One region of the Rhizobium sp. NZLR1 genome, then DNA from elsewhere that is predicted to be linked to it. Evidence: predicted binding sites of a transcription regulator. Region 1 holds the regulator's gene; the other holds the start of a gene.
The links. Region 1 encodes PhoB, which activates phosphate uptake and scavenging genes when phosphate is short. Its sites were predicted from a motif close to TGTCATNNANCTGTCAT; they were not measured.

Region 2: a site for PhoB is predicted at 3,178-3,194, ahead of J3O30_RS21865 (DUF1868 domain-containing protein). Genes of this name have one in related genera too.

The regions. Positions count from the first base shown of each region.
Region 1 covers NZ_CP071632.1:554,143-559,949, reverse strand. Annotated here, with positions in the region: gene argF (ornithine carbamoyltransferase) at 1-32, opposite strand, end outside; gene J3O30_RS02800 (aspartate aminotransferase family protein) at 70-1,269, opposite strand; gene J3O30_RS02795 (GcrA family cell cycle regulator) at 1,693-2,226, shown strand; gene J3O30_RS02790 (IS110 family transposase) at 2,499-3,437, shown strand; gene phoB (phosphate regulon transcriptional regulator PhoB) at 3,553-4,236, opposite strand; gene phoU (phosphate signaling complex protein PhoU) at 4,369-5,082, opposite strand; gene pstB (phosphate ABC transporter ATP-binding protein PstB) at 5,127-5,807, opposite strand, start outside.
Region 2 covers NZ_CP071632.1:4,453,582-4,459,388, forward strand. Annotated here, with positions in the region: gene phaR (polyhydroxyalkanoate synthesis repressor PhaR) at 180-752, shown strand; gene J3O30_RS21850 (hypothetical protein) at 747-1,154, opposite strand; gene rpmF (50S ribosomal protein L32) at 1,404-1,589, opposite strand; gene J3O30_RS21860 (glutathione S-transferase family protein) at 1,744-2,391, opposite strand; gene J3O30_RS21865 (DUF1868 domain-containing protein) at 2,405-3,127, opposite strand; gene mtgA (monofunctional biosynthetic peptidoglycan transglycosylase) at 3,327-4,064, opposite strand; gene J3O30_RS21875 (polyprenyl synthetase family protein) at 4,200-5,114, shown strand; gene hisC (histidinol-phosphate transaminase) at 5,124-5,807, opposite strand, start outside.

The DNA.
Region 1 (5,807 bases):
GCGGAAAGATCGAGGAAATGTTTGGGAGCCATGTTCTTACCTGTGCTGCGCCCGAAGGCGGCAATCTCTTCAAGCCGTTTTCTTGACCTTCGCGGCGCGAATGCTCTCGGCGGCGCGCTCGATGCGGTCAAGGCCCTCTCGGGCTTCCTCGGCGGTGACGACGAGGGGCGGAAGAAGGCGGATGACGTTATCGCCGGCGGGTATGCCGAGCAGATGGGCGGCGCGGATCGCCTGCAGCAATTCGGCCGAGGGAATAGCAGCCTTGATGCCGAGCAACAGCCCCTCGCCTCTGATATCCTCGATCACATCGGGATAGCGATCCTTCAGCGAGGCGAGGCCCTGGCGGAAGACGAGTGCTACGTCGCGCACCTGCTGGAGGAAGCCATCGGCGAGGATGATGTCGAGCACGGCGCTGCCGACGGCCATGGCGAGCGGATTGCCGCCATAGGTCGAGCCATGCGTGCCGGCCTTCATGCCGGAGGCGGCCTCTGAAGTAGCAAGGCAGGCGCCGAGCGGGAAACCACCGCCGATGCCCTTGGCAACCGCCATGATGTCGGGCGTGACGCCCGACCATTCATGGGCAAAGAACCTGCCGGTGCGGCCAACGCCGGTCTGGACCTCGTCGAGGATCAACAGCAGGCCGTTTTCGTCGCAAATCTGGCGAAGCGCCTTCATGAATTCGGGGGTGGCAGGACGCACGCCGCCCTCGCCCTGCACCGGCTCGATGAGGATTGCCGCCGTCGCATCGGTGATCGCGGCGCGGACCGCTTCGATGTCGCCGAACGCCACCTGATCGAAACCCGGCGCCTTGGGGCCGAAGCCTTCGAGATATTTCTCCTGGCCACCGGCGGCGATTGTCGCGAGCGTCCGCCCATGGAAGGCGCCCTCGAAGGTGATGATATGGAAGCGCTCGGGATGGCCGTTGGAAAACTGATAACGGCGCGCCGTCTTGATCGCGCATTCGAGCGCTTCAGCACCCGAATTGGTGAAGAACACCTTGTCGGCGAAGGTGGCGTCGGTCAGCCGTTTGGCCAAACGCTCCTGGCCGGGGATCTCATAGATGTTGGAGAGGTGCCAGACCTTGTCGGCCTGCTCCTTCAGCGCGCCGACCACATGCGGATTGCCGTGGCCGACCGAGGTGACGGCAACACCGGCGCCGAAATCGAGATAACGTTCGCCGCTTTCGGTGATCAGCCACACGCCCTCGCCTCGCTCGAACCGCAGCGGGGCACGAGAGTAGGTGTCATAAAGCGGCGCGGCTTCAGCCATGGCGCGGTCTCCCGATCAGAGTTATCAAGCAACGGACTCCGGCTAAGAAAACCAGGCCCGAAAAATTAAAAATGCCGCCTTGCGGCGGCCAGCGGTACTATTTCCTTTTCGCGCTGCAATGTCAACAAAACTGCGCCCTTAGCGCATGCAGCAAGGTTGTACAGCGGTGTTTTCGACCTTCAACAGGCTTTATTGCAGAAATGACACGCTGGGGCAGCAAGTTGGGGAAAACTCCGAATTCGATTCATCCGGATTCATGCGACTCTTGTCACGGAGTCACGCTCACACTAGGTTAAAGTTCAATTACTAGACTGCATGCGGCGGAACTAGTCACCAAAATTGATCAAGCGTTTCTTGTTTCGGAGCTTCCGAGGCAACGGTGAGGGATTCTGCCATCACCAACGCAGAAGGTGGAGACAGGGCATGAACTGGACAGACGAGCGGGTCGAGAAACTCAAGAAGCTTTGGGCCGAAGGACTGAGCGCCAGCCAGATCGCGGCGCAACTTGGCGGTGTCAGCAGAAACGCTGTAATCGGCAAGGTGCACCGCCTGAGCCTTCCGGGCCGCGCCAAGGCCGGCGGCACGGCCGCCACGGCCCGAACGCCGAAACGCAATACATCGGCGCCGCGCGCGCCGAACTTCGCCTCTCGGATCACCACCCGCACCGTTACCCGCCAGCAGGGCGCAACGATGCTGAAGGAAGAGATCGAGATCGAAACGGTCGAGGAAATGGAATACGTGCCGAAAGGCAACGTGGTCGTGCCGATCTCCCGCCGCCTCGGCCTGACGGAACTGACCGAACGCACTTGCAAGTGGCCGGTCGGCGATCCGCTGAAGGATGACTTCCACTTCTGCGGCTGCGAGTCCCCCGACAATTCACCCTATTGCGGCTATCACCAGAAACTCGCCTACCAGCCCGTCAACGAACGCCGCCGGGCGGCAGCGCGGGCGAGCTGAACGGGTGACATTGTCGACATGCAAAAACGGGCTGGAAGGCCCGTTTTTTTATGTGAGTACGTTGGGTGTGGCTGCCCCTTGTATCTGCACGTTAGAGATTTTGTGCGATGGAAGCGATTGAGCCTCTGGCCGGGTGGCCACCCGGCCAGAGGCGTGACGAAGTCGCCCGTTCCCCCTCTGGTTACAACCGTGGATGAGCCTGGGATCTTCGTCATCGTCACGTACGACCGAATAGTCGCTTGGTTCCAATCGCACGCACAAGGCAGGTTACCGTGAACAGAGTTATATGTGGAGTGGATGTTTCGAAGGACTGGCTGGATGCGTCTATCCGCCCGTCCGGGACGTTTGAGCGTTTCAGCAATGACGCCACCGGCATCGGCGCGCTGGCCGATCTTTGCCGGGCCGAGAATGTCGAGCTCGTCGTCATGGAGGCTTCCGGCGGTTACGAGCGGACGGCCTTCCTGTTGTTGTGGGAGATGGGGATCGCCTGCGCCTTGGCTAATCCGCGCCATGTGCGCCGGTTTGCCGAAGCCATGGGCTTTCTGGAAAAGACCGACCGCATCGATGCGGCGATGATCGCCCATTATGCCGAAACCAAGCGGCTGGCTGCCCTGCCGCCGCCGAAAGCCGCGCAGATGCGGCTGTCGGCGCTGATGGCGCGGCTGTCCCAGGTCACGAGTGACCTGACCGTCCAGAGGCAGCGCCGCAGTGCGGCCCGCGATCATCAGAGCGTGGCAAGCCTCAACGAGGTGATCGCGCTTCTGGTGCGCCAGAGCCGCACCCTCGAAGGCGAGATTGCCTCGATGATCGATGACGATCCGCTCTGGGCCTGCCTCAACCAGGCCTTTCGCTCGATCAAGGGCGTGGCCAACCGTACCGTTGCCCGGCTGATGGCCGAATTGCCTGAGATCGGCCGGATCTCCAACAAGGCGATCGCCAAGCTGGCCGGCCTTGCGCCGATTGCCAACGACAGCGGCAAACGCAGCGGACATCGGCCGGTGCGCGGCGGGCGCTCCGGACCACGCGCCATTCTGTTCCTGGTTGGCGCCATCGCAGCCCGACACAATCCGCATCTGGCGGCATTCCAGCAAAGGTTGCAAAGCCAGGGCAAACCGAAAATGGTCATCCGCATCGCGCTCGCCCGAAAACTCCTGGTCATTCTCAATGCAAAAGCACGAGATGCGCGAAGAGAATTCGAACATGCAACTTGACAGCCCAGATAGTCGCTCATCCGCCTGCCGGCACCGACCGGGGTCGAGACGAGTGGCTCGACCCCGGTCGGGTTAGGGTGAGGGGCAGAGCTTGCTCGACTTTATCGGAAACCCCTCAGGCTTCCATCGAATAGCCGGCGCCGCGGACGGTGCGGATGACGTCTTGCATGTTGGAGAAGTTCAGCGCCTTGCGCAGGCGGCCGACATGGACGTCGACGGTGCGTTCGTCGACATAGATATCGTGGCCCCAGACGCCGTCGAGGAGCTGCGAGCGGGAGAAGACTCGGCTCGGCGACGACATCAGGAATTCCAGCAGGCGGAATTCGGTGGGGCCGAGGCGGACTTCGCGGCTTTTGCGATGGACGCGATGGGTTTCGCGGTCGAGTTCGATATCGCCGCATTTCAGCACCGTCGACAGCACCTCGGGACGGGCGCGGCGTAGCATCGCCTTGACGCGGGCAACGAGCTCCGGGGTCGAGAACGGCTTGACGACGTAATCGTCGGCCCCGGTCGACAGTCCGCGGACGCGCTCGCTCTCTTCGCCGCGCGCCGTCAGCATGATGATCGGCAGACGTTCGGTTTCCGGCCGCATGCGCAGGCGCCGGCAGAGTTCGATGCCGGAGACGCCGGGCAGCATCCAATCGAGGATGAGCAGGTCGGGCGTGCGCTCCTGAAGCCTGATTTCGGCTTCGTCGCCACGAAGGATAGTATCGACCTCGAAGCCTTCCGCTTCGAGATTGTAGCGAAGAAGCACGCTCAAGGCTTCCTCGTCTTCAACAACTGCAACTCTCGGGATCATGCCTGTCGGTCTCCTCGCGCATGTTCCTTAAACCGGGGTGATTTAAGCAATGCATCCTGCGCAAATTCAGAAAGGTGGCTGCGACCTCTTTGCGCGCCCGGATGGGCGCGCACGCAACGGCTAGTATGGGCTTTATTCCGTGACCGCGCCGACGGTGTTGGCGCTGTCGTCTTTCGGACGGTCACCTTCCGGCTGTGCGCCGGTCGCCATGTAATAGATCGTCTCGGCGATGTTGGTGGCGTGGTCGCCGATGCGCTCGATGTTCTTGGCGCAGAAGAGCAGATGCGTGCAGCTGGTGATGTTGCGCGGATCTTCCATCATGTAGGTCAGCAGCTCGCGGAACAACGAGGTGTACATCGCGTCGATCTCGTTGTCGCGTTCACGGATCGCATTGGCCTTGTCGGCAGAGCGCGTCGTGTAGACGTCGAGCACTTCCTTGAGCTGGACGAGCGCCAGCTCGGACAGATGCTCGAGACCGCGGGCGAGCTTGCGCGGAACGCCGGTGCTCTGCACGGCGATGACGCGCTTGGCGGTGTTCTTGCCGAGGTCGCCGACGCGTTCGAGATCGGCGGCGATGCGGATCGAACCCATGATTTCGCGCAGGTCCGAGGCCATCGGTTGACGGCGGGCGATGGTAACGATCGCCTTGTCGCCGATTTCTCGCTCGGCGTGATCGAGGATCACATCGTCGGAGATGACCTTCTGCGCCAGCGCGGTATCGCCGTTGACGAGCGCCCGGACGGCCTCGCTGACCATCTGCTCGGCCAGGCCGCCCATTTCGGAAATCCGCCTGGACAGGAACTTCAGATCATCATCATAGGCAGAAAAAATATGTGTCGATGCCATGGGGCTTTATCCTCGAATAACGGGAAGGCTTGGTGTCGCCAAAATCAACCGAAGCGACCCATGATGTAGTCCTGGGTGCGCGGATCGTCGGGATTGGTGAACATCTTGTCGGTGTCGTTCTCCTCGACGAGATTGCCGAGGTGGAACATGGCGGTGCGCTGCGAGACGCGCGCGGCCTGCTGCATGGAGTGGGTGACGATGACGATCGTGTAGTTCTCGCGCAGTTCGTGGATCAGTTCCTCGACCTTGGCGGTGGCGATCGGGTCGAGCGCCGAGCAGGGCTCGTCCATCAGGATGACTTCAGGGCTGACGGCGACGGCGCGGGCAATGCAGAGGCGCTGCTGCTGACCGCCGGACAGGCCGGTGCCGGATTCATGCACGCGGTCCTTGACCTCGTTCCAGAGGCCGGCGCGCTGCAGGCTGGTCTCGACGATCTGGTCGAGATCGGCCTTCGACTTGGCAAGGCCATGGATGCGCGGGCCGTAGGAGACGTTTTCATAGATCGTCTTCGGGAACGGGTTCGGCTTCTGGAAGACCATGCCGACGCGGGCGCGAAGTTCGACGACGTCGATATCGGGATCATAGATATCGTCGGTATCAAGCGTGATCTTGCCGGTGACCCGGCAGCCGTCGATCGTGTCGTTCATGCGGTTTAGGCTCCGCAGGAAGGTCGACTTGCCGCAGCCGGACGGGCCGATCAGCGCGGTTACGGTGTTTTCGCGGAT
Region 2 (5,807 bases), 680 kb from region 1:
CAAGTCAAACGCGAAGACCGGCTGCGGTCATTTTTCGGCAGAGCCTGCGAAAGCCCGATTCATCTGCTCTGTTAAAGGTTTGCCGCATCGCACAAAGAGATTGTCACCGGCCTTCTTTTGCGTTTACAGTCTGAAGTGGAGGAATATCCATAATTCAGACGGGGGTCCAGGAGACTGATATGGCGAAGCATGAGGGTCAGATCGTAATCAAGAAATACGCCAATCGCCGGCTATACAATACGGGCACCAGCACTTACGTCACGCTGGAAGACCTGGCGGAGATGGTGAAGAAGGGCGAAGATTTTACCGTCCAGGATGCAAAAAGCGGAGATGACATCACCCATTCGGTGCTGACCCAGATCATCTTCGAACAGGAATCGAAGACCGGCAACACCTTGCTCCCGATCTCCTTCCTGCGCCAGCTCATCACCTATTACGGCGACCAGATGCAGATGGTCGTGCCGAGCTTTCTCGAACATTCGATGCGCGCCTTCGCCGAACAGCAGTCTCAGATGCGCGAGCAGGTGAACCGCGCCTTGGGCGAAACACCTCTCGGCAAGAACCTGCAACTGCCGATGCAGATGGTCGAGGACCAGGTTCGCCGCAACACCGAGCTGTTTCAGCAGGCCATGCAGATGTTCTCGCCCTTCATGACGCCACCCGCCAAGGAAAGCCGCAAGGCCGAGGCTAAGGATATCGATGAGCTGAAGGAACAGCTCCGCGCCCTTCAGAACAAGCTCGACAACCTATAAGCCGATAGAAACATCTCGCCCGGCGCTCCGGATCGAGACGGCAAAGCCGCCGATCACATCGATCAAAGCGATCGTCATCAAAATGAAGAATACCTGCGTCGCAGCGTCCCGGACGAGTAGAAACTCGACCAGGAAGGCGATGAAAACCAGCATCGACAGCATGTGGTTGATAAGGTTGCCAGGCCCGGTTCTGGTTGCCTTCAGGATTTCGAAGAACAGCACGACAAGCGCTATGACGATAATGAGATCGCCGAGCGCCATGCTCCATATCGCGCCCGAGATCATCGACAGCACGATGATATCATGCTGCAGGGCCGGAATGCCGCCATCGCCCATCAGGCCCAGCATCGCCAGATTGTAGAGAATAAACGGGATAATCATCAGAGGCATGGCGGCGATCATCGGCAATCTCCCAGCGCAATATGCTTTGCGCAAATCAGATTCGATTTTCGCAAAGCATATTGCGTCGATTCAAAGTGCTACAGCGTCCTTTGCGCGCCTGAAAAGACGCACGGCGCTGTAGCGGGCTGGAAGAATACTGCCGCAAACCGCTGCCACACTGCAAGTCATTGCAAATATCATATCGCCGAAAAGCAAAAGGCCGGCTTGAGGCCGGCCTTGCAACTTCGATCGGACAAGCCGGATCGGAAATTATGCGCTTTCCTTCGGCGTCAGAACCTGGCGGCCGCGATACATGCCGGTCTTCAGGTCGATATGGTGCGGGCGGCGCAGTTCGCCGGAGTTCTTGTCTTCGACGTAGGTCGGAGCCTTAAGGGCGTCTGCCGAACGGCGCATACCGCGCTTGGACGGGCTTGTTTTTCTCTTCGGTACAGCCATTTCTCTTACTCCACTTGCGGGCAAAACATTCCCACGGCCACACCGGCGGCCGAAACGGACATGTCGCGATTTCGGAATTTCGCGCGCTTATACATGCAAGGGGTGGCCTTGACCAGTCCCCATGCGTATTTTTTGCGAAGCCGATGATTCCGTATCAGACTTCGTCTTCCGGCACGATCCAAGCCTCGGCGCGGGCTGCCTCTTCCCATTTGCGCCAGGCCGGATGCGCCTTCATGGTCGCCATATAGGCCAGCGTGTCGTCCCCGCTGACCAGGTCATAGATCTCGAACCGGTTGACGACAGGCGCAAACATCGCATCCGCGGCCCCGAACGCGCCGAAGAGAAACGGCCCGCCGGATTGCTGCAACAGATCCCGCCAGATCGTCTCGATGCGGCTGATGTCGGCCTCGACCCCATCCGGCAGCGCGATCCTGGCCTTCGGCCGGCGGATATTCATCGGGCAGGCGCCGCGCAGAGCCCGGAAGCTTGAGAGCATTTCCATCGAAACCGAACGGGCGAGCGCCCGCTGGGCACGATCCGCGGGCAGAAGACCGGCGTCCGGATAAAGCTCGGCGGCATATTCGATGATCGCCAGCGATTCCCAGACCTTCAATGCGCCATGCTGCAGAAGCGGCACGCGCCCGGTCGGAGAGACCGCCTTGATATTCGGATTGCCGCCCGCGTCGTCGAAAGGGATCAGCACCTCCTCGAAATCGATGCCGACGCCCGTCAGCGCCATCCAGGGTCGGAACGACCAGGAGGAATAATTCTTGTTGGCGATGTAGAGCGTCGGTCTAGCCATGGGCCTCTCCCGTTCAGGCGTCGAAATCGAAAATCAGCAATTCGTGGAAATGGTTCATGTCTTCGAACACGCAGAATGCCGGCGGTGCCAGTTCTAAAACAGGGGCCTTGCGGCGGATATCGTCGGCGACCTCGTCGAGCATTGCCTGCCAGCGCGGCAAGGCTTCATCCTCCAGCCGTTCGATCGCATAGGCGAAGGTCACGTGGAACTTGTAGTCCTCCTGGTTCGGCTGGCGGTAGCCCAGAAGATCAGCAAACGCGTTGCGCCAGGCGCGCATGACCTTGCGGTCGTTCTCCGTCACCCCGTCGACGAGCAGGCCCGACGGGCGAGCTTCGACGATCTCCACCTTGAAGGGCTCGGCCATCGAAAAACCCTCAAGCCTGGCAGCCAGCAGTTCCGTCATGTCGTCTATCGGCGTCTCGAGAGGGAGATCGCCCGGCCAGCAATCCTGCCGGCGCCTGGTCTCGATGATGCCTTCGAACAGCGTCATGTGAAGGCTGGAGATCGGCGTGAACAGGAACTGTGACGCTTCGGGCATCGCCAGATATCTCTCACGCGCCTCGATCAACGCCGCCTGCGTCTGCGAGCCCGTGTCGAGATGGCAGACGATGGTATTGCCGGCTTCCGGCAGAAAACCGCCGACCTTGCGATAGCGGCTGCCGAGGTGCGCAGGCGGGTTCGGATTGCGTGTCTTCGAGTAACAGAGAAGCTCTTGCGAAAGCGTCGTAATGGTCATGGGCGACTCAGGGGCTCCAGTTGGACTGCATTCGCCCATATGGCAGAACCAAGAATGTCAGATGACGTTTGGTCCTTCTCCTGCATAATTCCTTAAAGCGTGATCGATTCAAGGACAATCTTATGCAGCAATTCAAGGCTTTAAAGCGCCCTTGTACGCGTCTGAAGGACGCGCGGCGCTGTAACCATAAGCTCCGATCTCACCTATAGATGCACTTGATGTAATCGGCCGAGCCCTGTGCGCGCCTCTCGATCACGCCGGCAAGCCGACGAAGGCCTCGTCCTGGTTTGCCGGCATTGCGGTCGATCGGGTTCGGCAATGAAACGGCAAGCAGCGATGCCTGGCGTCGCGTCAGTTTCGACGCCGGCACCTTGAAATGATGCTGGGCCGCAGCCTCGATGCCGTAAATGCCGGGACCCCATTCGGCGATGTTCAGATAGATTTCCATCAGCCGCCGTTTCGACAGGACGAAATCCGTGGAGACAGCGAGCGGAAGCTCCATCGCCTTGCGCACGAAGGAGCGGCCGTTCCAGAGAAAGAGGTTCTTAGCCGTCTGCATCGGGATGGTGCTGCCGCCGCGCGTCGCCTGACCTTTCAGCGTATCCTCGACCAGCATCCGCATTTCCGCCCAGTCGACGCCGCCGTGAAAGCAATATTGCCCGTCCTCTGACATCATCACCGACTGCACCAGAGCCGGGGCGACGTCATCAAGCGACACCCATTGCCTGTCGTAACCGCGCAGCAGCACGAGATCGCGCAGCATCAACGTCGAGACCGGGTGAATGAACGGCAGCAGATAGAAAAAGATCAGGGCATAGGGAAGGATCAGCACGATCAGCACGGAAAGAACAATGCGTTTCAATAGACGCCGGTCTCCGAACCATTGCCGACGAGCCGGCATGTCGACGCTGTCCTCTCTCTCCGGCGCTATATCCAATGTTCCCCAGTCCGATTTCGCCCCTGTCGTTGTCATAGCGCCTGTACGGAGCTTATGCCAGAGTGCGTGGCAAATCTTGCTGCGCCATCGACAATTCCGTTGCAAGCCCCGGGGCGCTCATGCCAAACAGCGCCCATGGACGCGAACCGGGACACTTTCGAAACGAGGCTGAGGAACAACGCCCGCGAGATCGAGGCGTTGCTCGACGCATTGCTGTCACCGAGCCCTCTCTCCGATGAAATCGTCAGACCTGAGACGCTGCGCGACGCCATGCATTATGCCGTGTTGAACGGTGGCAAGCGACTGCGCCCATTTCTCGTCGTCGAAAGTGCCGCCCTTCTCGGCGGTGACGCCGCGGCGGCGCTTCGCGTCGGCGCTGCACTCGAATGCGTTCACTGCTATTCGCTCGTGCATGACGACCTGCCGGCCATGGACGATGATGATCTCCGCCGCGGCAAACCGACGGTACACAAAAAATTCGACGAAGCCACCGCGATCCTCGCAGGTGACAGCCTGCTGACCTACGCCTTCGACATTATCGCCACGCCGGAAACAGCCCTTCCCGAAACGAGCAAGGCATCGCTGGTACTGGCTCTTGCTCGCGCCGCCGGTCTCGGCGGCATGGCCGGTGGCCAGGCGCTCGATCTCGCGGCAGAAAGACAAGCGCCTGACGAGGCCGGCATCATCCGCCTGCAGGCGATGAAAACAGGCGCGCTGATCCGCTTTGCCTGCGAAGCCGGCGCCCTCATCTCGGCCAGCCCGCCGGAAGATCGCCGCCGCCTGCGCGCCTTCGGCGAAAAGATCGGACTTGCATTCCAACTGGCTGACGACATCCTCGACCTGACCTCGGACACTGCAACCATGGGCAAGGCGACCGGCAAAGATGCAGCCCGCGGCAAGGGAACGCTTGTAGCGCTACGCGGCATGGAATGGGCCGAAGCCCAACTCCATCAGCATGTCCGCGATGCCGAGACACTGCTTGCCCCCTACGGTGCCCGCGCCTCGACCCTCATCGCCACCGCGCATTTCATCGCCGACCGGAAGAGCTGAATCGTCGGATCACGCCGACAATATTTCCTTGAAAGCCGAAACCAGGCGCGCGCATTCCTCGTCCGTGCCGATGCTGATGCGCAGAAACTCCGAAATACGCGGTTTGGCGAAATGCCGGACGAGAACACCACGCTCCCGCAGAGCCGCTTGAAGCGCTGCACCCGACTGGCTCTCATGCTTTGCAAAAACGAAATTTGCTTGAGACGGCAGCACTTCGAAATCCAGCGCTTCGAGTTCCCGGACGAGACCGTCCCGGCTGGCAATGAGCATCTTTCGGCATGTCTCGAACCACGCCTCGTCCTTGATTGCCGCCGTCGCGGCAACCTGCGCCAGGCGATCGAGCGGATAGGAATTGAAGCTGTCCTTGACGCGCTCCAGCGCCTCGATCAGTTCCCGCTGCCCCAGCGCAAAGCCGACGCGCAGACCCGCAAGCGAGCGCGATTTGGACAAGGTCTGAACGACAAGCAGATTGGGATATTTGCAAATGAGCGGGATAGCGCTGTCACCGCCGAAATCGATATAGGCCTCGTCTATCACGACGACCGCATCCGGATGGGCGGCGATAAGCGCCTCTATGTCGGCAAGCGGCAGGCCGATGCCGGTCGGCGCGTTCGGATTGGCGATGATGATCGCACCGCACGGCCTGTCGTAATCTGCCAGCCGGATCTGAAACCTGTCATCGACAGACACTTC